Regions from separate parts of the Streptomyces sp. NPDC005017 genome, predicted to be linked through region 2. Evidence: riboswitches for the same ligand, from Rfam matches in the RefSeq annotation. Region 2 holds a riboswitch; each other region holds the start of a gene.

Region 1 (10,310 bases), on a different contig from region 2:
TCTTCCCGGACCCCCGGTCCAACCCCGTGAACAGCACGACACCGATGGGAGAGACACCACATGTACCAGCAGATGATCTTCGTGAACCTTCCCGTGAACGACCTGGACGCCTCCAAGGAGTTCTTCACCGGCCTCGGCTACACGATCAACCCCCAGTTCAGCGACGAGAACGCGGCCTCGGTCGTGATCAGCGAGACCATCGTGGCGATGCTGCTCACCAGGCCGTTCTACGCGACGTTCACCGACAAGGAGATCTCCGACGCCTCCAAGACCAGCGAGGTGCTGGTCTGTCTGAGCGCGGAGAGCCGCGAGAAGGTCGACGAGCTGGTCGACCGCGCGATCTCCCTCGGCGGCACCGCCACCGGCAAGACCCAGGACATGGGCTTCATGTACGGCCGCGCCTTCGACGACCTCGACGGCCACACCTGGGAGATCATGTGGATGGACCCGGCGGCGGTCCAGGGCTGACCCCGGCGGTCTCGAACACGGTGCCTGAGAGCTGTCGTTCGGATCGGGCCGGCCTGATCCGAACGACAGCTCCTAGCATGAGCGGGTGCAGACGATGCCCGCCCATGCGGCCCACCACAACGACCGCGAGATAGAGACCCTGGAGGAGTTCGACGCGACCGTCGCCGCGCGCGGCACGCTCGCCGGATACCGCGTCCAGGCCGTCGACCTGACGGACCGTACGCGCGAACTCCTCACCACCGACACCACGGGCGCCGTCTTCCTCGGCTGCCCGATGCGCGAGAACGCCGCCGCGAAGATACGCACCGACGGCGCGATGGTCCTCCCGCCCTTCCCGGACCTCCCCTTCGACCCGTACCGCGGACTGCTCTACACCCCGGACGAACTCTTCTCCTCCCTCTCCGAACGCGGCTACGAGGCCACGCCCGACGCCCGCGCCTACGCCTGGCTGCAGCGGACGAAGGCGAACCGGGACGTCCTCTCCTCCATGCTCCGCGCCATCCACGACGACTCCGTCTCGGACGCGCTCGACGAACTCCTCACCGGTGCCCGCGTGGTGGGCGTGATGGGCGGCCACGCGATGGCCCGCGGCACCCGCGGCTACGCCGACGCCGCCCGCCTCGGCCGTGAACTGGCCCGCGCCGGCCTCACCGTCGCCACCGGCGGCGGCCCCGGCGCGATGGAGGCGGCGAACCTCGGCGCGTACGCCGCTCCCCACGAGGACGGGATGCTGACGGAGGCCCTCGAACTCCTCGCCAAGGCGCCCGGATTCAGCCCGTCCATCACCGACTGGGCGACGGCCGCCTTCGAGGTGCGCGCCCGCTGGCCCAGGGGCGGCGCCTCGATCGGCATCCCGACCTGGTTCTACGGCCACGAACCGCCCAACCCGTTCGCCGCGCACATCGCCAAGTACTTCGCCAACGCCACTCGCGAGGACGGCCTGCTGGCCCGCTCCAACGCCGGAGTGATCTTCCTGCCCGGCGCCGCCGGCACCTTGCAGGAGGTCTTCGACAACGCGACCCCGAACTACTACGAGTCGCGCGGCGAACCGACGCCCATGGTGCTCGTCGACCGGGAGCACTGGACGCAGCGACTGCCCGCCTGGCCGCTGCTCCGGGCCCTGGCCCGCGACCGCTCGATGGAGACACGGATCGCGCTGGTCGACCGGATCGAGGAGGCTCCGGAGGCGTTGAAACGTCTCGGCGGTTAATAACCAGGCAAAGGCAACGACCGTGACGTGCCCGCGCATTGACACTGCCGACCGCGCGCTTATAAACCTGTGATCCTCGTGGGGAAGTTGAAGCGTCCCTTCCGCGGTGCGCGTTTCGGCTCTCCTCGGATATCAACCCCCCTCAAATAGCACATCACTTAAGGACAAACGTGTCCATATCCCGCCGTAACGCACGTCGTTCCGTGCGTGCCCTCGGTGTCGCCGCCGCTTCCGCCGCGCTCGCGCTCGGTGTCGCTGGCAACGCGCTGGCCTGCGACATCAGCGAGTTCACCGCCGCCGCCGTGTGCGACGGAAACAAGGGCGTCATCACCGTCACCGACAAGGACGCGGCCGGCATCCCCGCCACGGTCTCGGTCTACCTGGAGAACAACGGTGCCGACGAACGCCTGGTCGGCACCCAGGAGGTGAAGGGGTCCGCGAAGGGCACCACCATCACCTTCGCCGAGGACTGGAAGCCGAACGCGGAGTACCGCGTCCACGTGGTGGCCAAGGGTTATGTCGACGAGGACATCAAGCCGAACCTCGTGACGCCTTCCACCCCCTGCAAGAAGGGCGACACCCCGGCGCCCTCGCCGTCCACCCCGTCGGCGCCCCCCTCCGAGAGCGCCCCGGCCCCCTCGGAGTCGGCGACCCCGACCCCGACGCCGTCGGCCCCGCAGGACGCGAGCGAACCGCCCGCGAGCAACGCCCCCTCGCCCGCGGCCGGAGAGTCCAACCTCGCCGAGACCGGCGCCGGCTCCAACACCGGTCTCATCGCCGGTGTCGCGGCCGCCCTGGTCGTGGTCGGCGGCGGCGCGGTGTTCTTCGGTATGCGCCGACGCGGCTCGAACGGCCGCTGACCTCTCGCGCCACCGGGGCGGCGCCCGGCGCCGCCCCCGCTTCGCGGCAGGAGGAGCGGGTCATCGCCCCGGGCCATCGGCCCGGCCCGTCGTCCGGGGTCACTCGAAGGTGGCCCGCTCCAGCCAGAACTCCAGCAGTTCGCGCTCACCGAGCACCTCCAGTCCCGGGCTGTCCAGGGGGACCCTGCGGTAGAAGGCGAGCAGCACCGAGGTGAGCGGGCCGCGCAGCGCGACGGTCGCCTTCTCGTGGCCGCGTCGCCAGACGACCCCGTCACCGGGCAGCTCTATGATCCACTCCGCGTTCAGCGCGGCCGGGGTGTCGGTGGCGTGGAGGTGGACCGTGCTGCCGGGCACCTCCGGCCGTATCGGCTGCTCGCGCTCCAGCCACTGGACTATCCGGAGCCACTCGTCGACCGCGTCGGCGGCCACCTCGGGCGCGACCTCGTAGGGCAGGCCGGCCGCGAGGGTCGCGTCAGCGCGGTGGACCGTGACCTCGTGGCACATCCGGCGGGCCCAGAAGCCCGTGTCGGACGTCCAGGCCCAGGACCACACCTTGGCGTCCGGCCCGGCCTCCCGCAGCGCCGAGGTGACCAGGTCACCGCTTTCGGCGAGCCAGGCGTCCAGGGCCGCGACGTCCCCCTTGACGACGGGGCCGTCGACGAGCGGGATCTCCTCCTCCGGGATGTCCTGCGAGGCCCGGGTGCGTACAAGCGCATCCACCCAGCGCAGGGCGCCTCCGGTGTGCTCCACGAGCTCCCGGACCGTCCATTCGGGACAGGTCGGGACCGGGGCGGCGAGGTCGGCGCCGGAGGTCACCAGGGACCGCAGCAGGCCGACCTGGTGGGTGATCTCGTCGCAGTACCGATCATGAGTGAGTCGCGTCATGCGTTTCACGATAGGAGCCGGGTGATCGACCGGCTCCAGGTTTTCCACAGCGCCGGTCCGATCATCGCACCGCACCCTGCGGTAGCCGCCTGCCGCGACCACCCCACGTCTCCGGCACCCACCTGCCGCAACCACCCGACGCCCCCGCAGGCCGCGCGACCGCAACTGCGGCGGGGCTGGGGCGGACGCGGACCGCAACCGCACACAGCCACAGCCCCAACCGCGTCAAAGATCACCCGAGGACCACAACCTCCGCCCCGTCGAAGACGGCAGCCACCTCGTCCCCCACCTCGGGCGCGTCCCGCAGCGCGCAGGCCGCCTCCAGCCGGGGCCCCTCAGCAGGCTGGAGGTGAACCGTCACATGGGTGCCGCGGAAGGTACGCGCGGTCACCGTGCAGCGCAGCCCGTCCGCCACCGGCACCAACCGCACCCCGGCGGGCCGTACGAGCACGGCACGGGCTCCCTGCGGAGCTCCCTCCGGGACGGGCAGCTTGCCCCAGGGCGTGTCCGCGGCCTCCCCGGTCACGGTCGCCGGGACGACGTTGTCGAAGCCGAGGAAGCGTGCCACGAACTCGTCCGCGGGCCGCTGCCACACCTCGAGGGGCGTACCCGCCTGGGCGATGCCCCCCTCGCGCATCACCACGACCCGGTCGGCGAGCGCGAAGGCCTCGCCCTGGTCGTGGGTGACGGCCAGCACGGTCGTGCCCAACCGGCCGAACAGTTCCCGCAGTTCGACGACGAGCCGCTCGCGCAGCGACCTGTCGAGCTGGCCCAGCGGCTCGTCCAGCATCAGCAGCCGCGGCCGCGGCGCCAACGCCCGGGCCAGCGCCACCCGCTGCTGCTCACCGCCGGACAGCGCGGCCACGGCCCGCCGCTCGGCACCCGGCAGCCCGACGAGGTCGAGCAACTCCCCTACCCGTTCGCGCTGCCGCTCCTTGAAGGCACCGTGCATCCGCAGCCCGAAGGCCACGTTGCCGCCCACGTCCCGCTGCGGGAACAGCTGGTGGTCCTGGAACATCAGCCCGACGCCGCGCCGGTGCGCGGGCACGCCCCGCTGGTCGCGGCCGTCCAGCAGCACGCGCCCGGCGTCCAGCAGCTGGAGCCCGGCGACGGCCCGCAGCAGGGTCGACTTGCCGCTGCCGCTCGGGCCGAGCACGCACACGATCTCGTGCTCCGCCACCTCCAGGCCGACCCCGTCCAGCACCGCCCGTCCGCCGAGCCGCACGGTCGCCTCTTCACAGCTGAGCAGCACTAGAACTCCCCCGTCCGATCCACGACCACCACTTTCTCCAGCAGGAGCAGAGCGGTGGCGCACACCACCATGAGAATCGTGGAAAGGGCCATGGCCTGGCCGTAGTTGAGGTCTCCGGGCCTGGACAGCAGTCTGGCCACGGCGACCGGCAGTGTCGGGTTGTCGGCCCGCGCGATGAACACGGTGGCCCCGAACTCGCCGAGCGAGACGGCGAAGGCGAACCCCGCGGCGACCAGCAGCGCCCGCCGCACCAGCGGCAGGTCCACCTCCCGCCACACCCGCCACGGCGACGCCCCGAGCACGGTCGCGGCGTCCCGCAGCCGGGCGTCCACCGCCCGCAGCACCGGCAGCATGGTCCGCACCACGAACGGCACCCCGACCAGCGCCTGCGCCAGCGGCACCAGCAGCCACGAGGACCGCAGGTCCAGCGGCGGCTCGTCGAGGGCGATCAGAAAGCCGAAGCCGACCGTCACCGCGGACACCCCGAGGGGCAGCATCAGCAGCGCGTCGAAACCGCGCACAAGCCGCCCGGCGTCGCGCCGGGTGAGCGCGGCCGCGGCGAGACCGCCGATCAGGACGGCGACGAGGGTGGCGACGGCGGCGTAGGAGAGGGAGTTGCCGATCGCGTCGATCGGCGGCACGAGGAAGACACCGCCGTCGGAGGAGGTCAGCTCCCGGTAGTAGCCGAAGTCCGGGGCCTTGAGGGACCGCTGCACCAGCACCCCCAGCGGCAGCACCAGCAGCAGCACGATCGAGACGAGCACCCCCGCGAGCAGGGTCCACTGCCCCGCCCCGCGCGGCCGTCGCGCGGTCCCGGCCGCGTCCACCAGCCGCAGGGCGCTCTCGCGCCGCCGTACCGTCCACGCGTGCACGGCGAGGATGGCGGCCACCGCGGCGAACTGCACCAGGGTCAGCACGGCGGCCGTGGTCAGATCGAAGATCTCGGTGGTCTGCCGGTAGACCTCGACCTCCAGCGTGGAGAAGGTCGGCCCGCCGAGGATCTGCACCACACCGAAGGAGGTGAAGGTGAACAGGAAGACCATCAGGGCCGCGGCGGCGACGGCGGGCCCGAGGGCGGGCAGGGTGACCGTGCGCCACGCGGTGAGGCGGGACGCGCCCAGCATCCGCGCGGCCTCCTCCTGCCGCGGGTCGAGCTGACCCCAGAGCCCGCCGACGGTACGCACGACGACCGCGTAGTTGAAGAAGACATGGGCGAGCAGGATCGCCCACACGGTGGTGTCCAGCCGTACGCCCCACAGCTCGTCCAGCAGGCCGCCCCGGCCGAGGACGGCGAGGAAGGCGGTGCCGACGACCACGGTCGGCAGCACGAAGGGCACGGTCACCACCGCCCGCAGCACCTGTTTGCCGGGAAACTCGAAGCGGGCGAAGACATAGGCGCCGGGCAGCGCGATCAGCAGGGTGAGCGCGGTCGAGGCGAGCGCCTGCCAGGCGGTGAACCACAGCACCTGCCGGATGCCGGGATCGGCGAGCACCTCGCCGATCCGCCCGAACTGCCAGGCCCCGTCGACCCGCAGTCCGCGCTGGACGATCGCGACGACGGGGTAGGCGAAGAACAGCCCGAAGAACGCGACGGGCAGGGCCATGAGCCCCAGCCGCGCCGCGCTCCTCACGCGGGCTACTTCACTACGAGCGAGGTCCATGCCCTGACCCAGTCGTCACGGTTCTCGGCGATCTTCGCCGGGTCCATGGTCTCGGGGTCCTTCGCGGCGGGGCCGTACGCGGTGAACTCGGCGGGCACCTGCGCGCCCTCGGTCACCGGGTAGACGAACATGTTCAGCGGCATGTCCGACTGGAACTTCTCCGAAACCAGGAAGTCGATCAGCTTCTTGCCGCCCTCGGCGTTCTTCGCGTTGCTCAGCAGGCCCGCGAACTCGATCTGCCGGAAGCAGGTGCCCTCGGCGACACCGGTGGGCGCGGCCTTCGGCTTCGGGTCGGCGTAGATCACCTCGGCGGGCGGCGAGGAGGCGTAGGAGACGACGAGCGGCCGCTCCGCCTTCGCGGCCCTGCCGCCGGCCGAGCCGGAGAACTCCTCGTTGTACGCCTGCTCCCAGCCGTCGACGACCTTGACGCCGTTGGCCTTCAGCTTCGTCCAGTAGTCCTGCCAGCCGTCGTCCCCGTAGCGCGCGGCCGTGCCGAGCAGGAAGCCGAGGCCGGGCGAGGAGGTGGAGGCGTTCTCGGTGACGAGGAGGTTCTTGTACGCCGGCTTGACCAGGTCGTCCAGCGTGGCCGGCGGGGCCAGCTTGTGGTCGGCGAAGTACTGCTTGTCGTAGTTGACGCAGATGTCGCCGTAGTCGACGGGCGTGACCCGGTGCTCGTCCTTGTCGAGCTGGTAGTCCGCGCCGACCCGGTCCAGGCCCTGGGCCTCGTAGGACTCGAAGAGGCCGTTGTCGAGCGCGCGCGACAGCAGCGTGTTGTCGACGCCGAAGAACACGTCGCCCTGCGGGTTGTCCTTGGTCAGGATGGCCTTGTTGACGGCCTGGCCCGCGTCGCCGTCCTCCAGGACCCTGACCTTGTAGCCGGAGTCCTTCTCGAAGGCGGCGAGGACGTCCTTGGAGACGGCCCACGAGCTGTGGCTGACCAGGGTGACCGTCTTGGAGTCCTGGCCGTCGGAGCCGGAGCCGGAGTCGGACGACCCGCACGCGGAGAGCGTGACCAGGCCGAGGCCGACGGCCGCGGCGACGAACGTCTTGGTGTGCACTGGATTCCTCCTGGGATGGACCAGGAAGAGACGCGGCCCCGCCCGGGGCCCCTGAGGGCGTCCGGGCAGGGCGCAACAGCTTGAGTGATGACCGAACTTCCTACCCAGAATGACCTGGGCAAGGTTCAGAGGGTCTGCGGCCCGGTTGCCGCACTCTCAGCGCTGTGGCGCTCCCCTGTCGGAATATGAAGATGTGACTGTCCTGGGCGGACGCTGCCAGATTATCGCTCAGTGGCCGCCAGCTGGCCACAGGCCCCGTCGATCTCCTGTCCCCGGGTGTCCCGGACGGTGACCGGCACCCCGTGCGCGGCGATGGCCTCCACGAACGCCTTCTCGTCCTCGGGACGCGAGGCGGTCCACTTCGAGCCCGGCGTCGGGTTCAGCGGGATGAGGTTGACATGCACGGGCTTGCCCTTGAGCAGCCGGCCGAGACGGTCACCACGCCAGGCCTGGTCGTTGATGTCCCGGATCAGGGCGTACTCGATGGACAGCCGGCGGCCGGACCGCTCCGTGTACTCGAACCCGGCGTCGAGCACCTCGCGCACCTTCCACCGCGTGTTCACGGGGACGAGGGTGTCGCGCAGCTCGTCGTCGGGGGCGTGCAGGGAGATCGCGAGCCGGCACTTGAAGCCCTCGTCGGCGAACCGGTGGATCGCGGGCACGAGCCCGACGGTCGACACGGTGATACCGCGCTGCGAGAGCCCGAGCCCGTCGGGAGCCGGGTCGGTCAGGGCACGGATCGCCCCGACGACGCGCTTGTAGTTGGCGAGGGGCTCGCCCATCCCCATGAAGACGATGTTGGACAGCCGCGCGGGCCCGCCGGGGACGTCGCCGTCCCGCAGGGCGCGCATCCCGTCCACGATCTGGTGGACGATCTCCGCGGTGGAGAGGTTCCGGTCCAGTCCGGCCTGCCCGGTGGCGCAGAACGGGCAGTTCATCCCGCACCCCGCCTGCGAGCTGATGCACATGGTCACCCGGTCCGGGTAGCGCATCAGCACGGACTCGACGAGCGTGCCGTCGAACAGCCGCCACAGCGTCTTGCGGGTGGTCCCCGCGTCCGTCGACAGATGCCGCACGACGGTCATCAGCTCGGGGAACAGCGCCTCCCGCAGCCTGTCGCGCGAACCGGCGGGGATGTCGGTCCACTCCTGCGGGTCATGGGCGTACCGCGCGAAGTAGTGCTGCGAGAGCTGCTTGGCACGAAACGGCTTCTCCCCGACCTCGGCCACCGCCTCCTTGCGTTCGGCGGGCGAGAGATCGGCGAGATGCCGCGGCGGCTTCTTGGCTCCGCGCGGCGCGACAAAGGTGAGTTCTCCGGGCTTCGGCATAACCCTTCCAGTGTCGCAGATCGTTACGGGTGGCCTGCGATGCGAGTGCCTCGCCGGTGCATCCCGGGGCCCGGCCGGACATTCCGGCCGGGGCGTCGACCTGCGGGCCCGAAAGGGCCACGCGGGTTGCGTGGACTGTGCGAGCCGCGTCGGCTGTGCGGGCTCGCGGGCTACGTGTGCTGCTCCAGCCGCTGCTTGAGCAGCAGCTCGTCCTTCGGCAGCTCCTTGCGGACCTGGGGGCGCACGACGAGGGGCAGCAGCACCTTGCCCAGTCCGTGGCCCTCGAAGTCGATCTCGATGGTGACCCGGGAACGGCGTCCGTCGTCGAGGGGTTCGATCGAGCCGTGGGTGCGCGGCCTGACAGGGCCCTCGACTCCGTGCAGGTCCCAGCTGTACGGCGGGTCGAGCGTGTCGAACTCCACGGTCATCGGGACCTCGCGGCTGCCGAGGCGACGGGTGACCTTGACCCGGGAGCCAGGGTGCATCGGCCCTTCGTCCAGCTGCTCCGCCGTGACGGCGCTCAACTGCCACTCGGGCAGGTGGGAGGGGTTGGTGACATACGCGAAGACGTCTTCGGGCGTGCGGTCGACGTCGATGGATTCTCGGATGGCGGTCATGGCGACCCCCTGTGAGGTGACCTCCTGTGCGGACGTACACCGAAATCGTCCCACCCGGCACAGTGGGCGGCCAACGCCCCGGGAACGCGGTCGAGCCCCCGCCCGGGAGGGGCGAGGGCTCGACATCGCGTGGATGTTCGACCATACCGACGTACGGCCGAAGGAACGATCAGCCGGAGCCGACGAACAGCACCAGCAGCAGCCAGACGACCGGGGCAGTCGGCAGGAGCGAGTCCAGCCGGTCCATGATGCCGCCGTGGCCCGGCAGCAGGGTGCCCATGTCCTTGATGCCCAGGTCCCGCTTGATCATGGACTCGCCGAGGTCGCCCAGCGTGGCGCTGGCCGCGACCGCGAGGCCGAGCAGCAGACCCTGCCACCAGCTGCCGCCGTCGACCAGGAACTCCATGCACAGCGCCCCGGCGACCATGGCGAACGAGACCGCGCCGAGCAGTCCCTCACGGGTCTTGCCGGGGCTGATGCGCGGGGCGAGCTTGTGCTTGCCGAAGCGCCAGCCGACCGCGTACGCGCCGGTGTCGCTGACCACGGTCAGCAGCAGGAACGTCAGCACCCGCCAGGCCCCGTCGTCCGCGGTGAGCATCAACGCGACGAAGGTGGCCAGGAACGGCACGTAGAACGCGGCGAAGACACCCGCCGTGACGTCCTTCAGATAGCCCTCGGGCGGCTCGGACATACGCCAGACCAGGACGGCCAGCGCGGTGAGCGCCATCGCCACCCAGGCGCCCTCGACGCCCCGGGCGTATCCGGCGACGACCATCGCCGCACCGCCCAGCGCCAGCGGCACGAGGGGCGCCTTGATGCCCTTGCGCTCCTCCAGCCTGCTGGTCAGCTCCCACAGACCGACGACGACGGCGACCGCGACGACACCGACGAACACGGCCTTGACGACGAACAGCGACGCCACGATCACCGCGCCGAGACCGACGCCGACCCCTATCGCGGCACCCAGATCC
Region 2 (10,310 bases):
CGTCGGTGTAGACGCCGTAGGAGCCGGTGTCCTCGGGGAGGGGCTGGGGCTGGTAGACGTCGCCGGTGGCGTCGGCCGCGGACTCCGGGCGGGACGGCGTGAAGACGTCGTCGCGGTCGTAGTCGTCGTCCTGGGCGTAGCCGGAGTCCGCGCGGCGGTAGTCGGCGGCCGCGCCGCGGTCGCTCTCCTCCAGGTCGGAGGCCTCCGGGGCCGGGTCCTGGTAGTCGTCGTCACCGTCCCGGTCGGCGCCGGGACGGTTGAAGGCCCAGCCGGCCTGGAAGCCGCGGCGGAAGGACATCGTGACGTAGACCTGCCCGACCGCGAAGGCACAGGCGCCCAGGCCGATGACCACGACCGAGGAGATCAGGACACCGGCGACCACGCCGAGGAAGCCCGCGAACGCGAGCAGCCGCCAGCGCAGCCGTGCCTTGTACTGCAGCAGCACTTCGCCGAGCAGCCACAGCGCGACCACGCCGAACGCGATGTAGAGGACCGTCCAGCCCATGTACGCCCCTCTCCCAGTGACCGCTACGCAGTGTGTCGTAAACCGGAGCGGCAGGTCTAGGCCTGCGGGGGGTGGTGCAGGCCCAGGTTCTCGTAGATTTCCAGGGTCGCCGTGGAGTTGTTGAGCGTGATGAAGTGCAGTCCGGGGACACCCTCGGCCAGCAGCCGTGCACAGAACTCCGTGGCGAACTCGATCCCCATGGAGCGTACAGCGGTCGGATTGTCTTTGGCTGTGAGGATCCGCTCTTTCAGCTCGTCCGGGATGTGCGCGTTGCTGAGCTGGGGCAGCCGCTCGAGCATCCGGACGCTGGTCACGGGCATGACCTCGGGGATCACCGGGGTCTCGCAGCCCGCGGCGTCGACTCGGTCACGCAGCCGCAGATACGACTCCGGCTGGAAGAACATCTGCGTGATGGCGTAGTCGGCTCCGGCCCGGCACTTGTCCACGAAGTGCTCGACGTCGGTGTCCCAGTCGCCGGAGCGCGGGTGCATCTCCGGGAAGGCCGCCACGCCGACGCAGAAGTCGCCCGACTCCTTGATGAGCCGGACGAGTTCGGCGGCGTAGGTGAGGCCCTTGGGGTGCGGCACCCAGTCGCCCATCGGGTCGCCGGGCGGGTCACCGCGCACGGCGAGCATGTTGCGGATGCCGGCGTCGGCGTACTGGCCGATGATGTTGCGCAGTTCGGCGATGGAGTGGTTGACCGCGGTGAGGTGGGCGACCGGGGTGAGGGTCGTGTCCACGACGATCTGCTGGGTCTCCTTGACGGTGCCCGCGCGGGTCGAGCCGCCGGCGCCGTAGGTGACGGAGACGAAGTCGGGAGAGACCGCCTCGACCCTGCGGAGCGCGCTCCACAGGTTCTTCTCGCCCTTGGGGGTCTTCGGCGCGGAGAACTCGAAGGAGTACGTCTTCTTGCCGGTGGCGAGGATGTCACGCACAGTGCGCGCGCGGTCGGTCCTGGTCGATGCGGTTCCTAGGGCCATACCGGCAGGTTAGCCAGGGGCCGCCGGTCCCCCAACCACATCCCGGAAATTTGCCCGAATTGCCCGACTCTTGTCCAGAGGGTGGACAGAGCCCGTCCGAATTGACCCGATCCGCACCGGCAGGCGTCTCGCTATACGACCAGTGGAGCGACGCTCGAAGATCGCCCCCGCCTATGCGGCGCGTAGCCGCTTCGCGAGCTCCGCGGCGGCCGCCGCCGGGTCGTCGGCCTCGGTGAGCGCCCGGACGACCACCACCCGGCGGGCACCCGCGTCGAGCACCTCGTCGAGGTTGCCGAGGTCGATGCCGCCGATGGCGAACCAGGGGCGGTCGGTGCCGAGGGCGGCGGTGTGGCGCACGAGGTCCAGGCCGGGGGCGTGCCGGCCCGGCTTGGTGGGGGTGGGCCAGCAGGGGCCGGTGCAGAAGTAGTCCACGCCCTCCTGGACGGCGGCCGCGGCGGCCTCCGCCTCGCTGTGCGTGGAGCGGCCCACCAGGACGTCCTCGCCGAGGATCGCGCGGGCCGCGGGGACCGGGAGGTCGCCCTGGCCGAGGTGCAGGACGTCGGCGCCGGCGGCGTGGGCGACGTCCGCGCGGTCGTTGACCGCGAGGAGCTTGCCGTGCCGGGCGCAGGCGTCGGCGAAGACCTTCAGGTGCTCCAGCTCCTCGCCGGCCTCCATGCCCTTGTCGCGCAGCTGCACGATGTCGACCCCGCCCGCGAGGACCGCGTCCAGGAACTCGGGCAGGTCGCCCTGGCGTCTGCGGGCGTCCGTGCAGAGGTAGAGCCGGGCGTCGGCGAGCTGGGCGCGTGCGGTCGCGGGCATGGGTGTCCCCCCGTCGTCGGATGCGTACGGGCCGGGGCGCGGGCCCCGGCCCGTACGCCGGTGCTGATCAGGTCAGACGGCGAGCGCCTGGGCGCGGCGCTTCACCTCCGTGCCGCGATTCTCGCTGAGGGCCTGGGCGGGGGTGCCGGGCAGGCTGTCGTCGGGCGTGAAAAGCCACTCCAGCATCTCTTCGTCGGTGAAGCCGTCGTCCCGCAGGAGCGTCAGGGTGCCGGCGAGGCCCTTGACGACCTTGTCCCCGTCGATGAACGCGGCGGGGACGTGCAGGGCCCGGTTCTCACCTCGGCGTACGGCGATGAGCTGGCCTTCCTTGACCAGCTGCCGCACGCGCGTCACCTCGATGTCGAGCATTTCGGCGATGTCGGGGAGGGTGAGCCAGGCGGGGACGAGAGCGTCGGTCTTGGTGTCAATCTCGGTCACGCTCCCCAGCGTAGGCGCTCCGCTGGTGGGGCGGCGATGGGGCGTAGGAGTGAGTGTCGGTCGGGGGGTGGGGGGCGGTGGTGCTTTTGCGCAGTTCCCCGCGCCCCTTTTTGGGGTCGGCTCTTGGGTGCGGGTTCGTTGTGGCTTGTCGCGCAGTTCCCCGCGCCCCTATGGGGTGCTTCCTCTCGGGCGTCGGAGGGGTGTGGGTTCAGGGGGTTGCCGTTGCTGCCTTCAACGGGCGGGAGGGGTCTTCCAGGAGGGAGGGGGTCATTCGGGTGCCGGCTTCGATGAGTTTGCGGGCCTGGGCGAGGTCTCGGGGGCGGCCCACCGCGAGGAGGGCGGTGAGGCGGTTGTCGCGGAGCCAGCAGACGGACCAGGCCGGGCCGGACGGGTCGCCGCGCCACAGGAGGGTGTCGGCGGCGGAGTGGTGGCCGGCGAACTGGACGAAGCGGCCGAACTGCTCGGACCAGAAGTAGGGCACCGGGTCGTACACAGCGGGGGCCTCACCGGTACGGGCGCCGATGATGTTCTCGGCGACCGTGCGCGGGCCCTGGAGGGCGTTGTCCCAGTGGTGGACCAGCAGCCGCTCGCCGTAGCGCCCGGACGGGAAGGAGGCGCAGTCGCCGACGGCGTAGACGTCCGGGGCGGAGGTGCGCAGATGGGCGTCGGCGACGACCTCCCCGTGCTCGCCCAGCTCGATGCCGGAACCCTTGAGCCACGCGGTGGCGGGCCGGGCGCCGATGCCGACGACGACCGCTCCGGCGGCCAGCCGGGTGCCGTCGTCGAGGACGACCTCGCCGGGCTCGACGTGCCGCACGCGCGCGTGGGTGCGCAGTTCGGCGCCGCTGTCGGTGTACCAGGCGGTCATCGGCGCGGCGACCTCGGCGGGCAGCGCCCCGGCCAGCGGCCGGTCGGCGGCCTCCACGACGGTCACCGCGCAGCCCGCCTCGCGCGCGGCGGTGGCGAACTCGGCGCCGATCCAGCCCGCGCCGACGACCACGATGTCGTGCTGGCGGGCCAGCACGGGCCGCAGCCGCTCGGCGTCGTCCAGGGTGCGCAGCAGATGCACGCCCCGGACCCCCTCCGTGCCGGGCAGCCGGACCGGCTCGGCGCCGGTGGCCAGCACCAGCACGTCGTACGGCACCGGGCCCTCGGCGGTGTCCAGCTCGTGGTCGTCCGGGCGCACCCCGAGGACCTCGCGGCCGAGGTGCAGCTCGATGTCGAGGGCCTCGAAGTCGACGTCGAACGCGGAGCCCTCGGCGGTGCCGAGCAGCACGGCCTTGGAGAGCGGCGGCCGGTCGTAGGGCTGATGGGGCTCGGCGCCGATCAGCACGACCGCGCCGGGGTGGCCCTGTTCGCGCAGCGCGACCGCGGTCTGGACACCGGCCATTCCCGCGCCCACGACGACGACCCTCCGTCTCGCGGACACTCCTCTTCCCTGCGTCTGCTCGCTCACCTGATCACCATAGACAACTGACAATCCGTCAGTCAGGGGCCGTGTTCCGTGACCTGCTCCACAACGCTCGTACCGCTGCCCGGCCGCGACTCCCACTCCCAGGTCTCCTCCAGCCTGATCCGCCCGTCGGCCAGTTCCACCACCAGCGACACGCAGTGCCCGGACGCGGTGGTGCCGTCCCGCCCGAGCTGGACGTACCGGAAGTCGAGCCGGTCCCCCTCCCGGGTACCCACGAGACGCCCGCGTACGACATCGCCACCGGCGTACTCGGCCCAGATCTCCCCGTCCTTCTCGTGGTACGCGAACCGGGTGCGGGTCCCGACCTGTCCCGCTGCCTGGTCGGAGAGCGGGGCGAGTGTCAGACCGTCGAGCGAACCGGGCATGGGCGAAGGCTCCCTTACAGACGCGCCGGACCAACGGCTAGGGTGGGCCCAACGTAAAGCACTCGCGGGAGCCCGGCGCACCGGGCTGAGAGGGAGGCGGGCGGCCTCCGACCGTACGAACCTGATCCGGGTCATGCCGGCGAAGGGAGGGGCTGGACGCCCATGTCGCGTACGTCAGACGTCCTCGTGGTCGGGGGCGGCATCATCGGTCTGGTCACGGCCTGGCGGGCCGCGCAGCGCGGTTTCGCCACGGCCGTCGTGGACCCCGGGCCGGGCGGCGGAGCCGCGCAGGTGGCGGCCGGGATGCTGGCCGCCGTCACCGAACTGCACTACGGCGAGCAGACCCTGCTCGGCCTCAACCTCGCCTCGGCGCGCCGCTATCCGGAGTTCGCCTCCGAGCTCACCGACCTCACCGGGCACGACCTCGGCTACCGGCAGTGCGGCACGCTGGCCGTGGCGCTGGACGCCGACGACCGGGCCCATCTGCGTGAACTGCACGTCCTCCAGCAGCAGTCGGGGCTGGACTCGCAGTGGCTGTCGGGGCGCGAGTGCCGGCGCCTGGAGCCGATGCTGGCGCCGGGGGTGCGCGGCGGTCTGCGGGTCGACGGGGACCACCAGATCGACCCTCGGCGGCTGGCCGCGGCGCTGGTGACGGCCTGCGAGCGGGCCGGGGTGCGCTTCGACCGGGAGTGGGCCGAGCGGCTCGTGGTGGAGCGCGGGCGCGCGGCCGGCGTCCTCACGCGCTCGGGTGTCCTGCTGGGCGCCGGACAGGTCGTACTCGCCGCGGGCAGCCGCAGCGGGCAGCTGGCGGGGGTGCCCGACGATCTGCTGCCGCCGGTACGGCCGGTGAAGGGGCAGGTGCTGCGGCTGACCGTGCCGAAGCGGTACGCGCCCTTCCTCGACCGGACCGTCCGCGCGGTGGTGCGCGGCAGCCACGTCTACCTCGTCCCGCGCGAGAACGGCGAACTGGTCGTCGGTGCCACCAGCGAGGAGCTGGGCTGGGACACCACGGTCACCGCGGGCGGCGTGTACGAGCTGCTGCGCGACGCCCACGAACTGGTGCCCGGCATCACCGAGCTGCCGCTCACGGAGACCCGCGCCGGGCTGCGCCCCGGCTCCCCCGACAACGCGCCGCTGCTCGGCCCGACCGCGCTGGACGGCCTGCTGCTGGCCACCGGCCACTACCGCAACGGCGTCCTCCTCACGCCTGTCACCGGCGACGCCCTGGCGCATGCCCTGGCCACCGGGGAACTGCCGGACGAGGCACGCCCGTTCACCCCGAAGCGATTCGCACTCTCGGAGCAGCCCGTATGAACATCTCGGTCAACGGCGAGCGCAGGCGGATCGAGCCCGGCACGGCTCTCGACACGCTCGTGACGTCCCTCACCGCGGCCCCCTCCGGGGTGGCCGCGGCCCTCAACGAGACCGTCGTCCCGCGGGCGCAGTGGTCCGCCACCGCACTCGCCGAGGGCGACCGTGTCGAGGTCCTCACCGCCGTACAGGGAGGCTGACCATGGCCGACGATCCTTTCGTCCTCGGCGGTACGACGTACGGCTCCCGGCTGATCATGGGGACCGGGGGCGCGCCCAGCCTGGAGGTGCTGGAGCGGGCGCTGCTGGCGTCCGGGACGGAGCTGACGACCGTCGCGATGCGCCGGGTCGACCCGTCGGTGCAGGGCTCGGTGCTGTCGGTGCTGCGGCGGCTGGGCATCCGCGTGCTGCCGAACACGGCGGGCTGCTTCACCGCGGGCGAGGCCGTGCTGACCGCCCGGCTGGCCCGGGAGGCGCTCGGCACGGACCTGGTCAAGCTGGAGGTCATCGCCGACGAGCGCACGCTGCTGCCGGACCCGGTCGAGCTGCTGGACGCCGCGGAGACACTGGTGGAGGACGGTTTCACCGTGCTGCCGTACACCAACGACGACCCCGTTCTCGCGCGGAAGCTGGAGGACGTGGGCTGTGCGGCGGTCATGCCGCTCGGATCGCCGATCGGGTCGGGGCTGGGGATCCGGAACCCGCACAACTTCCAGCTGATCGTGGAGCACGCGCGCGTGCCGGTGATCCTGGACGCGGGTGCCGGTACGGCGTCGGACGTGGCGCTGGCGATGGAGCTGGGGTGTGCGGGGGTGATGCTGGCGTCCGCGGTGACCCGGGCGCAGGAGCCTGTGCTGATGGCTGCCGCGATGAAGGCGGGGGTGGAGGCGGGGCGGTTCGCCCTGCGGGCGGGGCGGATTCCCAAGCGGCACTTCGCCGAGGCGTCTTCTCCTGCGGAGGGCTTGGCGCGGTTGGATCCTGAGCGGCCTGCTTTCTGAGGGGTGCCTCTTCTGGCGGTCGCCTTCTGAGGGGCGCCTTCGGACTGTCTCCCGCCAGGTGCTGGGCGTTGGTGGCCGTGCCCACCCGTTCCGCCCCTTGCGGAACGCCCGCCCACGGCGGTGGGGCGGTGGCGGGCGGCGGCCGACGCGCGCTCGGGGCCCGAGTGCGGAACGCCCGCCCACGGCGGAAGCGGAGGACGCCCGCCCGCGGCGGCACACGGTCACAGGTCGGCTGCAGTCTTGGTGCTATCCCGTGCGGGCGGTGGGGGTGTCGGTGGTGGCTCGTAGACTCGCTGCGTGGACACGACCCTTCAGGACCCTCTGGTCGGGCAGGTGCTCGACGGGCGTTATCGCGTCGAGGCGCGGATCGCGGTCGGCGGGATGGCCACGGTCTACCGGGCCGTGGACACCCGCCTCGACCGCGTGCTCGCGCTGAAGGTGATGCACCCGACGCTGGCGGCGGACGGGTCGTTCGTGGAGCGGTTCATCCGCGAGGCGAAGTCCGTGGCCCGGCTCGCACACCCCAACGTCGTGCAGGTGTTCGACCAGGGCGCCGACGGGTCGTACGTCTATCTCGCGATGGAGTACATCGCGGGCTGCACCCTGCGGGACGTGCTGCGCGAGCGCGGCGCGCTCCAGCCGCGGGCCGCCCTGGACATCCTGGAGCCGATGCTGGCCGCGCTGGGGGGCGCGCACCGGGCCGGGTTCGTACACCGGGACATGAAGCCGGAGAACGTGCTCATAGGGGACGACGGCCGGGTCAAGGTCGCCGACTTCGGGCTCGTACGGTCGGTGGACACCGTCACCAGCACCACCGGGACGGTCCTCGGGACCGTCGCGTATCTCGCGCCCGAGCAGATCGAGCACGGCACCGCCGACCCGCGCGTGGACGTGTACGCGTGCGGGGTGATGCTCTACGAGATGCTCACCGGCGGCAAGCCGCACCACGGCGACTCCCCCGCGCAGATCCTCTACAAGCATGTCCACGAGGACGTTCCGCCGCCGTCCGCTTCCGTGCCGGGGCTGGCGTACGAGCTGGACGAACTGGTCGCCGCGGCGACCGCGCGGACCCCGGGGATCCGGCCGTACGACGCGGTGGCGCTGCTGGCGCGGCTGCGCGAGGCGCGGGCCGCGCTGAGCGACGAGCAGCTGGACGCGGTGCCGCCGCAGGCGCTCAGCACGGAGCACGGGAACGCGGAGGACCGCACGAGCGTGATCCCGCGCTCGCTGACGGTCCCCCGCCCGCTGCCGGTGAACGAGGAGGAGCGGCACCACACCAGCCGGCTGGCCAGTCCCGCCCCGCTGCCGCCGCGCCGCCGCCCGCTGCCCCGGCGCGGAGTGGTCTCCCTCGTCGCGGCCCTGCTGGTGGTGCTGGGCCTGGTCGCGGGCGTCTGGTACATCAACTCCGGCCAGTTCACCCAGGTCCCGCCGGTGCTGGCGAAGACCGAGGAGCAGGCCCGGGCGCGGCTGTCCGACGCGGGGCTCGAGGTCGGCGAGGTCAGGCAGGCCTACAGCGACACCGTCCGGCGCGGCCTGGTGATCGGCACGGACCCGGCGCCGGGCGCCCGTATCCGGGACAACGACTCGGTGACGCTCACCGTCTCCCGGGGCCCCGAGACCGTGCGGGTGCCCGCGCTGCGCGGCGAGAAGGTGGCCGACGCCAAGCGGACCCTGAAGAACGAGGGCCTCGAACCCGGCATGGTCACACGCGAGTTCAGCGACGAGGTGCCCCGGGGCGAGGTGCTCCGCACCGACCCGGAGGGCGGCGTCGAACTGCGCGCGGGGACGGCGATCGCGATCGTCGTCAGCAAGGGCGGCCCGGTCGACGTCCCGGACGTGGTCGGCGAGGACCTGGCCGACGCCCGCGCGGAGCTGCTGGAGGCGGGCCTGAAGGTCGAGGTGGCCTCCGCGCAGATCAACTCCGAGCACGAGAAGGGCCAGGTCGCCCTCCAGTCGCCGGACTCGGGCGGTGAGGCCGCCGAGGGCGACACCGTGACGCTGACCCTGTCCAAGGGCCCGGTCATGGTCGAGGTTCCGGACGTGGTCGGCGACAGCGTGGACGAGGCCCGGGAGAAGCTGGAGGGGGCCGGCTTCGAGGTCAAGGAGGACCGCGGGCTGCTGGACCTGTTCGGTGACTCGGTCGAGGGCCAGTCGGTGCCGGGCGGCGAGCTCGCCCCCAAGGGTTCGACGATCACGCTCGACATCGGCTGACCGGCGGGCCCCGGCGCCATGGCACCCTGAGCGGGTGAGCAGTGAGCAGCAGCCCCATGGCCCTTCCGGCCCGGCCCCCGGTCCGTCCCGCAACCCCGTCGGCGGTCATGTGCCCGTCGCCGGCGGCCTGAGCACCGTGGGCCTGGCCTACGCCCGTGAGCTCGGGGCCGAGACCGTGCAGGTCTTCGTCGCCAACCCGCGTGGCTGGGCGACCCCGGCGGGGAACCCCGGGGAGGACGAGGCGTTCCGGGCCGCGTGCGCCGAGGAGTCGATCCCGGCGTACGTGCACGCCCCGTATCTGATCAACTTCGGCTCCCACACCGAGGCGACCGTCGAGCGTTCGGTCACCTCGCTGCGGCACTCGCTGCGGCGGGCCCGGGAGATCGGCGCGCTCGGCGTGGTCGTGCACACCGGCAGCGCGACCGGGGGCCGGGAGCGCGCGGTGGCGCTGAGGCAGGTGCGCGAGCGGATGCTGCCGCTGCTGGACGAGCTGACCCATGACGACGACCCGTTCCTGCTGCTGGAGTCCACGGCCGGCCAGGGCTTCTCGCTCTGCTCACGCACCTGGGACTTCGGCCCGTACTTCGAGGCGCTGGACGCCCACCCGAAGCTGGGGGTCTGCCTGGACACCTGCCATGTCTTCGCCGCCGGGCACGACCTGACCGGGCCGAACGGCATGCACCAGACCCTGGATCAGCTGGTGGACACGGTCGGGGAGGGCCGGCTGAAGCTGATCCACGCCAACGACTCCGAGGCCGGGGTGGGCGCGCACCGCGACCGGCACGCCAACATCGGCGCCGGGCACATCGGGGAGGACCCCTTCCGCGCGCTGATGACCCACCCGGCGACCGAGGGCGTGCCGCTGATCATCGAGACGCCCGGCGGGAAAGAGGGCCACGCGGGCGACGTGGAGCGGCTGAAGAAGCTTCGCGACGGATAACCCCTGGCGGGAATACCCCTAGGGGGTATACGGTTCTTGCGACAGCGCAGGAACCGTTGTCCGGCTATGGGGGCAGTCATGGAACACGAGACGCACACCGCACGGGAGCACGAGGACCAGGGCCACGAAGGCCACTACCACGGCAGTCACCCGGCACACCACGGCGATGACGCGGCCCACGCCGGCCACACTGCCCACACGGGCCACCAGGACCACACCGGCCACCACGCCCACCATCACGGCGGCGGGACCAGCTGGTCGATGGCCGCG
Region 3 (10,310 bases), on a different contig from region 2:
CGATGCGCGAGTCGGTGCAGGCAGAGGTCATGATGAGCTTTCTCGTCTCCGAGGAGCTCTCGTTCAGGATCCCGGTGGAGCTGCGCTACGAGAGCTGTGATCCGTATGCCGTGCGACTGACCTTCCATCTGCCCGGTGACGCCCCGGTGACCTGGGTGTTCGGGCGGGAGCTGCTCATCGACGGCGTGGGTCGGCCGAGCGGCGAGGGGGACGTCAGGGTCGCGCCCGTCGAGCCGGAGTCGCTGGGCGAGGTGGTGATCCGGCTTCAGGTGGGCAGTGACCAGGCGCTGTTCCGCTCCTCGACGGCGCCGCTGGTCGCCTTCCTCGACCGCACGGACAAGCTGGTGCCGCTCGGCCAGGAGACCTCGCTCGCCGACTTCGACGCCCACCTCGACGAGGCGTTGGACCGCATCCTGGCCGAGGAGCAGAGCGCGGGGTGAAGCGTCACGGCCGCTGAGGTGCCGTAACGCTTCACCTGGGGCGCTGTTTTCCGGAGTCGGTCCGCCCGACGGGCGGAGTGGTGCCTACCGCTTGCGGCGCCGTCCCCGGCCGGACCGTGCAGCGACGGGTGAGGGTCCCGTCGTCGGCTCGCCGACGCCGGTGGGGGACGGAGCGGGGCGGTCGGCGGCCACCATCAGCGCGGCCAGACCGGTCGTGACCGGAACGGAGGCCACCAGACCGATCGAGCCGACCAGTGTGCGCACGATCTCCTCCGCCACCAGCTCGCTGTTGGCGACCGCGCCCACGCTGCTCTGCGCGATGGAGAACAGCAGGAGCAGCGGCAGCGCCGCGCCCGCGTAGGCGAGGACGAGGGTGTTCACCACGGACGCGATGTGGTCACGGCCGATCCGGATGCCCGCGCGGTACAGGCCGCGCCAGCCCATCGTCGGGTTGGCCTCGTGCAGTTCCCAGACCGCCGAGGTCTGCGTGACCGTCACATCGTCCAGCACACCGAGCGAGCCGATGATGATGCCCGCGAGCAGCAGACCGCTCATGTCGATCGACGGATACAGCCCGTGGATCAGACCGGTGTTGTCGTCCGTGTTGCCGGTCAGCGCGGCCCAGTCGATGAACCACGACCCGAGCACACCGATCAGCAGCAGCGAGATCAGCGTGCCGAGGACGGCCACCGAGGTCCGCGCGGACAGGCCGTGGCAGAGATACAGCGCGATCAGCATGATGGCGCTCGCTCCGACGACCGCCACGACCAGTGGGTTCGACCCCTGGAGGATCGCGGGCAGGATGAAGAAGTTGAGCACCATGAAGCTCAGGGCCAGCGCCACCAGCGCCATCACACCGCGCATCCGGCCCACGAGCACGACCGCGATCGCGAAGATGCCGGCGAGCACGGTGAGGGGCAGCCGCCGGTTCACATCGGCGACCGAGTACTGAAGGTCCTCCGGCGCGGAGGGCTCGTAGGCGACCACGACCTCCTGGCCCTCGTGCAGTTGGCGCGACTGGTCGGGCTGGACGATCTCGGTGAACGTGCGCCCGGTGTTCTCGCCGGTGTCGACCCGGATCGTCGCCTTCTTGCAGTCGCCGTTCGCCTGCTGCACCGCCGAGGAGCCCTCGGCGGTGGAGGTGTCGCCTGTCGGCGGGACGCCGGAGACACCGGCTGTCCTGCAGTCGACCGGCTCGACCTTGGTGACCGTCGCCTGTTCCGTCTGCCGGTCGAAGCCGACGCCGGTGCGTTCGTGCGCGGGCGCACCGCCGGGCCACAGCACGACCAGGCCCACCACGACCGCGGCGGCGAACGGGACCAGGATCGCGGCGATCACCTTCCGCAGATGCCGGGAGACGGGAGCGGCCGGCCCATGGCTGTGACTGTGGCCGTGCGAGGACCCATGGCCGCCCCCGTGCCCGCCACCGTGCGAAGAGCCGTGTCCGCCGCCCTGTGACGGCTCGTGCCCGCCCCCGCGGGAGCTCCCGCCCGCAGGGGAGTTCCCGTGTCCGTGCGGGTCCCCGCGCCCATGGGCGTCCATCTGCCCATGAGAGTCGCCGTGTTCACTCCTTGGACCCGTCCCCTGCCCTCTACCGGAACCAGGGCCTGGGTCGCCAACGGGCCTGTGGCGGCGGGGCTCGGGCGGCGGAAACGGAGGCTGCTGCGGTGTGGTCACCGCCCGATCATCGCAAGAACGGCGGGGGCCCCCTGTTCACCGCGCCCGAAGTGACGCTAGCGTGGGGACACCTTTGTACACGCGGGAGCTCGGAGCACCGGGCTGAGAGGACGCTGACCTCCGTCTACGCGATGTTTCACGTGGAACATGTGTCGTTCCACACGAAACACCGGCAGACGGTGACCGCTGCGTCGACCGCCGAACCTGTTACCGGGTAATGCCGGCGTAGGGAGTAGGTCTCATGACCAGCAAGGACGTACGCACGCCTGCCTCCGCGCAGATCTCCGCCGTATCCGAGGGCGACGACAGCGGCGAGGCCGGGAAGTCCATCGGCTGGCACAAGGCGTATGTCGAGGGCTCGCGCCCCGACATGCGGGTGCCGGTCCGTCAGGTGCATCTCACCAACGGCCGGGCGGTCACGCTCTACGACACCTCCGGCCCGTACACCGATCCATCCGTGGATACGGACGTCCGCAGGGGCCTTCAGCCGCTGCGGGAGAACTGGATCATCGCGCGCGGCGACACCGAGGAGTACGCGGGCCGCCCGGTCCGTCCCGAAGACGACGGGCTGCGGCACACCTCGCCGCGAGGCGGGCTGCGCAACCTCGACGCGGTCTTCCCGGGCCGCCCCCGGCTGCCGCGCCGCGGACGGGACGGCCAGGCCGTCACCCAGCTCGCGTACGCCCGACGGGGCGAGATCACGCCGGAGATGGAGTACGTGGCCATCAGGGAGAACGTTTCTCCTGAGGTGGTGCGCGAGGAGATCGCGGCAGGCCGGGCCGTGCTGCCGGCCAACATCAACCACCCGGAGATCGAGCCGATGATCATCGGCAAGCGGTTCCTGGTGAAGGTCAACGCCAACATCGGCAACTCCGCGGTGACCTCCTCCATCGAGGAGGAGGTGGAGAAGATGACCTGGGCGACCCGCTGGGGCGCCGACACGGTCATGGACCTGTCCACCGGCCGCAACATCCACACCACCCGCGAGTGGGTGCTGCGCAACTCCCCCGTCCCCATCGGCACGGTGCCGCTCTACCAGGCGCTGGAGAAGGTCGACGGCAGGGCCGAGGAACTGTCCTGGGAGATCTACAAGGACACGGTCATCGAGCAGGCCGAGCAGGGCGTGGACTACATGACCGTCCACGCGGGCGTCCGCCTGCCGTACGTGCCGCTGACCGCCAACCGCAAGACGGGCATCGTCTCGCGCGGCGGCTCCATCATGGCGGCGTGGTGCCTGGCGCACCACAGGGAGAGCTTCCTGTACGAGAACTTCGAGGAGCTCTGCGAGATCCTCGCGGCCTACGACATCACGTACTCGCTCGGCGACGGCCTGCGGCCCGGCTCGATCGCGGACGCCAACGACGAGGCGCAGTTCGCGGAGTTGCGGACGCTCGGGGAACTCAACCGGATCGCCAAGCGTTTCAATGTGCAGACGATGATCGAGGGCCCCGGTCACGTCCCGATGCACAAGATCAAGGAGAACATCGACCTTCAGCAGGAGATCTGTGATGAGGCTCCGTTCTATACGCTCGGCCCGCTGACCACGGACATCGCTCCGGCCTACGACCACATCACCTCCGGCATCGGCGCCGCGATGATCGCCTGGTGGGGCACGGCCATGCTCTGCTACGTCACGCCCAAGGAGCACCTGGGCCTGCCCAACCGTGACGACGTCAAGACCGGCGTCATCACCTACAAGATCGCGGCCCATGCCGCCGACCTCGCCAAGGGGCACCCCGGCGCCCAGGAGTGGGACGACGCCCTCTCCGACGCCCGCTTCGAGTTCCGCTGGGAGGACCAGTTCAACCTGGCCCTCGACCCGGACACGGCCCGGGAGTTCCACGACGAGACCCTCCCGGCCGAGCCTGCCAAGACGGCCCACTTCTGCTCCATGTGCGGGCCGAAGTTCTGTTCGATGAAGATCTCCCAGGACATCCGCCGTGAGCACGGCGGGAGCAAGGGGGAGATCGAGGAGGGCATGGCGCAGAAGTCGAAGGAGTTCGCGGCGGCGGGCAACCGGGTGTACCTGCCGATCGCGGACTGATCGACGGCTGATCACGGACGGGCTGGGTGGGCCGTCGACCGGGCGGGCCGTCGGCCGGGTTCGGCTTGGGCCCCCTGGGCGGGGGCGCAAGCCGGGTCAGTCCGGTTGGTGCTCGGGGCCGCCGAAGTCGGGGCTCGTGAAGTCCGGGCTGGTGTAGCTCGGACGGGTGCCCGTGGTGGAGCCTTCACCGGGGCTGGTGAAGCCCGGCCGGCCGTAACCGAGGTGCGGCATACGGCTCGTGGGTGCCGACGAGGTGGTGCGGGGCAGGCGTACCGGGCGCGCGGTGCTGAGCGCGTCCTGGAGGAACGGCAGGATGCCGCGCTCCAGGAGAGCCTCGCGCCAGGCCTGCCTGGCCCGTTCCACCTCTCCGTCGGGCTCGCCGTAGGGGCCGGTCTCCAGTGAGGGACTGTTGCGCAGAGCGGTGAGCAGCAGGCCGGCGCCGGCGACGAGGATCGCCACGGCGGTGACGGCACCGAACACCCAGCCGGTCGTGAGCATGGTCTCGGCGAACGCCCGGTCCGGATCGAGCATCTTCAGGAGGTAGCCGACGAGCAGGAAGATCACGGCGGCCGTTCCGGCGAGGACCGGTGCCAGGACCGCGACGACGGCGACGGCTCCCGCGCCGGCGGTCTCGGCGACCTCGCCCATGGAGGGGGCGAGGCCCACCGTGCCCGCGCCCTGATCGGCGGAGCCGGACTCACGCACGGAGGACGTGGTGGACGGTGGGCGGCGCAGTTCCTCGCGGACCTTCACATAGTGCTGGTACTCGGTCGCCGCGGCGGCCGTGATGAGCGCGGTGGCGTTGAGGGCCATCGTGCGCAGTTGCTCGGGGTTGAGCCGCTGACCGACAGCGGCCAGTTCGGGACGGTGTGGGGCGGAGCGCAGCGCCTCATCGAGGATCCGCTCGTACTCTTGGCGGTCCTCGCTCAGCAGGTGCTGCGGAACGCTGTTCATGTGCATCCCCCGATGCTCCGTAGGGCTTGGGGCTCGCACGCTGACGAGCCGTCGGGCAGAAACGGAGGGGAGCCTGCTACGGATAAGCCGATGGTAGAGCGGCGACGGTGGCCGGTGACAGGGGGTTTGCAGAAATTGGGTCCTGGCCGACGCGGCCGTTCCCCGAGCGCGCTTCTGGGGCGCCTGCCCGGTGAACGCTTACTTATCCAGGGGAAGTTGCTGCACCAGCAGCTTCCCGGCCATGGTCACTCCGCCGTCCATGGCGATGGCGAGACCGCCCGCGTAGACGTGCGGGCCCTCCACGGTCGGGCCGCCGCTGTCCTCGCCCTCCTCCGAGCCGACCTCGCCCAGGAGGTAGGGGATGGGGCTGTGACCGTGGACGACGCGTGTGCCGCCGTAGACGTCGAGCAGCGAGCGCACGGCGTCGCCGCCCTCGTCACGGAAGGAGAAGCGCCTGGTGAACTTGCGGAACAGGTCCCAGACCTCGTCGGCGTTGTTGCGGGTGAGGGCCTCGCGGACGTTGTCGTTGACCTCCTCGATGGAGGCGCCGTAGTCGAGGTAGGCGGTGGTGTCGGAGTGGACGAGGAGATGGCCCTCGACCTCCTCCATCGCGTCGAGGCGGGACATCCACTGGAGGTGGTGGTCCTGGAGGCGGTCCATGTCGGTCTTCTGGCCGCCGTTGAGCAGCCAGGCCGCCTGGAAGGTGGCGGTGCCCGCGCCGGAGTTGACGGGGGTGTCGCCGAACCGTTTGGCGCCGATGAGCAGCAGTTCGTGGTTGCCCATCAGGGCCTTGCAGTAGCCGCCGGCCGCGGCGGCCTCGGCGGACAGCCGCATCACGAGGTCGATGACGCCGATGCCGTCCGGGCCGCGGTCGGTGAAGTCGCCGAGGAACCACAGCCGCGCGGTGCCGGCGCACCACTGACCGGAGGCGTCGATCAGGCCCTTCTCCCGCAGGGCGGCGAGCAGTTCGTCGAGATAGCCGTGCACGTCGCCGACCACGAACAGCGGGCCGGGGCCGGTGGCGGGGCGTTCGACGACCGCGGGCGCGGGGTCCACGGTCACCTGGAGAGTGTCACCCCGATTGATGACAGGCAGATCGCGCTGAGTGGGGGTGTACCCCTCGGGGTAGTCGAGCGGCTCGGCCGTGGGGGCGGCATCACCGGCGGGTTGGGAGCCCTGCGCGGGACGCGGACCGGTCTCGTGGACATACGCGGGCACCCGGAAGTCGCGCACCGTCGCCGTGCGCTCCACCTCGGGTCCCTGACCGGCCCCCTGAGTCATCGACCCCTCCACCATCGCGCCGCACCTGCACCCCATCGGACTGCCTGGTCGCAGCGGCCCGCGGTGCCGTGGGCCCATCATAGGAATGCGGATCGTGCCGTGTGATGACCCAGGGGTGGTGAATCGGAAGAGTACTCAGGTTCACCGCGCCTTTCGCCCCAATTGGGCCGACCTTCGTCCCGGTGACGGCCGCCGCGGAGCCGCGTTTCGGATCATGCCGTGGGCGGTGCGAGAGCGGACGGCCCCGTTCCGTGAGCGGAGCTTGGCCGGATCGGCTCCCTCTCCGCGCCCTGAGCGTCTCGTTCCGGCCCCCTGGAGCGGGGTGCGGTGGCGACGGCGCTTCGGCTTTCGGCGGGTCCGGGGGAGCCGGTCCGGCGTGGCGTGGAGGCGGCCCCGCCGCTCACCCCTGGTCGGGGGAGCGCGGCGGGCTGACCGTGCGGCGGGTCGGGCGGCGCTGGGAGGACGTACGGACGATCAGTTCGGTCGGTATCACCTGCTCGACCGGGTGGTCCGACTCCACGCCCTCGATGGCGTCGATGAGGAGCTGGACCACGGCCGTGCCGATGCGGCGGGGCTTGAGCGAGAGGGTGGTGATGGGCGGCTCGGTGTTGGCGTAGACCGTGGACTCGCTGCAGCAGACCAGCAGCAGGTCCTCGGGGACCCGCAGCCCGTAGCGGCGGGCGGCGGCGAGCAGGTCGGTCCCGTTGGGGTCGAACAGGCCGTAGACCGCGTCGGGGCGGTCGGGGCGGGCGAGCAGCCGGTCGGCGGCGACGGCGCCGGCACAGGGGTCGTGTGCCGGATAGGCCTCGTAGACCGGGTCCTGGCCGACGCGTTCGCACCAGCGCAGATAGGCGGTGGTGGACAGATGCGTGTACGTGTCGGTCGTGGTGCCCGTGAGCAGGCCGATACGGCGGGCCCCGGCGTCGGCGAGGTGGTCGAGGATGCCGAGGACGGCGGCCTCGTGGTCGTTGTCGACCCAGGCGGTGACGGGGAGCGAGCCGGCCGGGCGGCCGTCGGAGACGACCGGTAAACCCTGGCGGACCAGTTCGCTGACGACCGGGTCCTGGTCGGAGGGGTCGATGACGACCGTGCCGTCCAGGGCCACGTTCGACCACACGTCGTGGCGGGAGGTCGCGGGGAGGATGACGAGGGCGTATCCGCGGGCCAGGGCGGCGGAGGTGGCGGCGCGGGCCATCTCGGCGAAGTACGCGAACTCGGTGAAGGTGAAAGGTTCATCCCCGTAGGTCGTCACGGTCAGGCCGATGAGTCCCGACTTGCCGGTACGGAGGGTCCGGGCGGCGGCCGAGGGGCGGTAGCCCAGCCGGTCGGCGACCTCGCGGACGTGGCGACGGGTGGCATCGGGGAGCCGGCCCTTGCCGTTGAGGGCGTCGGAGACGGTTGTGATGGAGACCCCGGCCGCGGCGGCCACGTCTCTGATGCCCGCCCGTCCCGGACGGCTGCCTCGGCGTGAGGTTTCCGCGCGGCTCACCTGGTGCTTCCCTGCTGCTGTCATGGCGAGCCGATAGTAGGGCTCATACGGTGGGGTAGTGCGGACGCATATGCACCTGTTGACAGGCACGTTTCTGCAAGGCGATCCAAGGTTGATTCCCTTTGAAAGCAAGGGAGTTAGTGGGTTCTACCGTGATACGTGGGTTGTCCGCGCGCACCCGCCTGCCAACTGCCTGATGTCTCGAAGAGGTCTCAACTCACCTTCACGAGGGATGCGCGCCACGGCGCAAGCTACCGGCGCATAGATATATGTAGGGCGCGCCCCCGATTCATGCGCCTTCCTCCGATGATGCCCCTGTTGTCGGTGTGAAGTGTGTGGCGCGCCGGTCCGGGGTGGGCGAGCCCGCCGCGCACCGTGGCGGGGGCGGCGGAACGAGGCGGAGCGGCGGTGCAGGGGAGCCGCACGAGGTGCAGGACGTGTGCGCTGGCCCATACGCACGCGGGCCGAATCCTCTTAAGGTGAGAAGCATTGGAAGCCGGCGGTGCGGACGGTCCGCCGGTGATCGCGAGGAGGACTGCGGTGAGCGAGACGAGCCCGAGGCTGCGCGCCGAGTTGGCGGGTATCCCCACTTACAAGCCGGGCAAGCCCGCCGCGGCCGGAGGGCCTGTGGCGTACAAGCTGTCCTCCAACGAGAACCCCTATCCCCCGCTGCCCGGTGTGATGGAGAGCGTCACCGCGGCCGCCACCGCCTTCAACCGCTACCCGGACATGGCCTGCACCGGTCTGATGGAGGAACTGGCCGAGCGCTTCGGGGTGCCGGTGACGCACCTGGCCACGGGCACGGGTTCCGTCGGTGTCGCCCAGCAGCTGATCCAGGCCACCGCCGGCCCCGGCGACGAGGTGATCTACGCCTGGCGGTCCTTCGAGGCGTACCCGATCATCACGCAGATCAGCGGCGCGACCTCGGTCCAGGTGCCGCTGACGTCCGGCGATGTGCACGACCTGGACGCGATGGCGGAGGCGATCACCGAACGGACCCGGCTGATCTTCGTCTGCAACCCCAACAACCCCACCGGGACGGCGGTGCGGCGGGCCGAGCTGGAGCGGTTCCTGGACCGGGTGCCCGGCGATGTGCTGGTCGTGCTCGACGAGGCCTACCGCGAGTTCGTCCGGGACGCCGATGTGCCCGACGGTGTGGAGCTGTACCGGGACCGGCCGAACGTCTGCGTCCTGCGGACCTTCTCCAAGGCCTACGGTCTGGCCGGCCTGCGCGTCGGGTTCGCCATCGCCCATGAGCCGGTCGCGGCGGCGCTGCGCAAGACGGCGGTTCCCTTCGGCGTCAGCCAGCTCGCCCAGGACGCGGCGGTCGCCTCGCTGCGGGCGGAGGACGAACTGCTCGGCCGGGTGGGCTCGCTGGTGTGCGAGCGCACACGTGTGGTCGACGGGCTGCGCGCTCAGGGCTGGACGGTGCCGGACACCCAGGCCAACTTCGTGTGGATGAGGCTGGGGGAGCGCACCGCGGCGTTCGCGGCCGCCTGCGAGCAGGCTGGGGTCGTGGTTCGGCCGTTCCTCGGCGAGGGTGTGCGGGTCACGGTCGGCGAGGTCGAGGGCAACGACATCTTCCTGAAGACGGCGGAAGGCTTCCGCAAGGAGATCTGAGGCCGTTCTTGTCGAGCTGTGACCGCCCCCGGTTCCCGGGGACGGTCACAGCTCGACGCGTTCCACCCGGACCGGGTCCCCGTCGCGGACCGTGGCCAGCAGGCGGGGGTCGCCGCCGAGGCGGCCGAGGACGTTGCAGGGGCTTGCCAGACGGCACTTCTCGCCCTGGGAGATCGGCGTCGGTCCGTAGGGGAGCGCGAGGGCGCCGCCGTCGGTCCAGAAGGCGACCGTGCCCGGGTCGACGACCTGGCGTGCGCCGGTTTCACGTGAAACCGAGACACCTGTGTCGGAGTAGACCTCCTCGCCCCAGGTGGCGGCGGTGCAGACGAGGGGCAGGGCCTTGGCGAGTGTCTCCGCAGCCGGGGTGTTGTCGAGGCTCGCGGTGAGATGACCCGCAGGCCAGGAGATCCGTATGCGTGGCGAAGCGGGCCGTGTCTGCATGGCCGGCAACTCAACAATATGTTGAGTTTGCTGCCAGGGGGTCGACCCTTCGGTCAAGGAGGGACCCCCCTGTCCCGTCCGAAAATCAGTGCGTCATAATTGCTTGTGAATGTGAACGCGTTCACAAGCGTGTCCCGGTTGCTCCCATGGTGTGCGAGACAAAAGGGGCAAACTGCCGCTGTGTCCACGGCGAGTAAGGAGACGACGACGTGGAATTGGCTTTGGCGCCCGAGACCCTGGCGCGTTGGCAGTTCGGTATCACCACCGTCTACCACTTCCTGTTCGTTCCGCTGACGATCTCGCTGGCCGCCCTGACGGCCGGACTGCAGACCGCGTGGGTGCGGACGGAGAAGGAGAAGTACCT

What was found. Region 2 has a riboswitch for thiamine pyrophosphate ahead of thiO (glycine oxidase ThiO). Riboswitches for the same ligand answer to the same signal wherever they lie in the genome.
Region 1: it holds a riboswitch for thiamine pyrophosphate, as region 2 does, so the genes downstream of both, ACFYR0_RS30690 (thiamine ABC transporter substrate binding subunit) here and thiO (glycine oxidase ThiO) in region 2, are expected to answer to the same signal.
Region 3: it holds a riboswitch for thiamine pyrophosphate, as region 2 does, so the genes downstream of both, thiC (phosphomethylpyrimidine synthase ThiC) here and thiO (glycine oxidase ThiO) in region 2, are expected to answer to the same signal.

What each region holds. Positions count from the first base shown of each region.
Region 1 covers NZ_JBIALD010000026.1:82,598-92,907, reverse strand. The annotation lists gene ACFYR0_RS30720 (VOC family protein) at 61-468, shown strand; gene ACFYR0_RS30715 (LOG family protein) at 554-1,678, shown strand; gene ACFYR0_RS30710 (LAETG motif-containing sortase-dependent surface protein) at 1,882-2,538, shown strand; gene ACFYR0_RS30705 (maleylpyruvate isomerase family mycothiol-dependent enzyme) at 2,638-3,423, opposite strand; gene ACFYR0_RS30700 (ABC transporter ATP-binding protein) at 3,656-4,675, opposite strand; gene ACFYR0_RS30695 (ABC transporter permease) at 4,675-6,336, opposite strand; gene ACFYR0_RS30690 (thiamine ABC transporter substrate binding subunit) at 6,312-7,394, opposite strand; TPP riboswitch at 7,474-7,581, opposite strand; gene rlmN (23S rRNA (adenine(2503)-C(2))-methyltransferase RlmN) at 7,616-8,722, opposite strand; gene ACFYR0_RS30680 (SRPBCC family protein) at 8,893-9,339, opposite strand; gene ACFYR0_RS30675 (phosphatidate cytidylyltransferase) at 9,509-10,310, opposite strand, start outside.
Region 2 covers NZ_JBIALD010000012.1:217,023-227,332, forward strand. The annotation lists gene ACFYR0_RS20400 (hypothetical protein) at 1-505, opposite strand, end outside; gene metF (methylenetetrahydrofolate reductase [NAD(P)H]) at 562-1,485, opposite strand; gene thiE (thiamine phosphate synthase) at 1,657-2,304, opposite strand; gene ACFYR0_RS20415 (Rv2175c family DNA-binding protein) at 2,377-2,742, opposite strand; gene ACFYR0_RS20420 (NAD(P)/FAD-dependent oxidoreductase) at 2,951-4,198, opposite strand; gene ACFYR0_RS20425 (hypothetical protein) at 4,231-4,581, opposite strand; TPP riboswitch at 4,636-4,746, shown strand; gene thiO (glycine oxidase ThiO) at 4,744-5,895, shown strand; gene thiS (sulfur carrier protein ThiS) at 5,892-6,092, shown strand; gene ACFYR0_RS20440 (thiazole synthase) at 6,095-6,889, shown strand; gene pknB (Stk1 family PASTA domain-containing Ser/Thr kinase) at 7,187-9,100, shown strand; gene ACFYR0_RS20450 (deoxyribonuclease IV) at 9,135-10,040, shown strand; gene ACFYR0_RS20455 (DUF4396 domain-containing protein) at 10,119-10,310, shown strand, end outside.
Region 3 covers NZ_JBIALD010000005.1:147,451-157,760, reverse strand. The annotation lists gene ACFYR0_RS09980 (SsgA family sporulation/cell division regulator) at 3-440, shown strand; gene ACFYR0_RS09975 (YibE/F family protein) at 525-2,117, opposite strand; TPP riboswitch at 2,189-2,366, shown strand; gene thiC (phosphomethylpyrimidine synthase ThiC) at 2,359-4,161, shown strand; gene ACFYR0_RS09965 (hypothetical protein) at 4,258-5,121, opposite strand; gene ACFYR0_RS09960 (metallophosphoesterase) at 5,314-6,411, opposite strand; gene ACFYR0_RS09955 (LacI family DNA-binding transcriptional regulator) at 6,797-7,909, opposite strand; gene hisC (histidinol-phosphate transaminase) at 8,426-9,505, shown strand; gene ACFYR0_RS09945 (cyclophilin-like fold protein) at 9,551-9,946, opposite strand; gene ACFYR0_RS09940 (cytochrome ubiquinol oxidase subunit I) at 10,156-10,310, shown strand, end outside.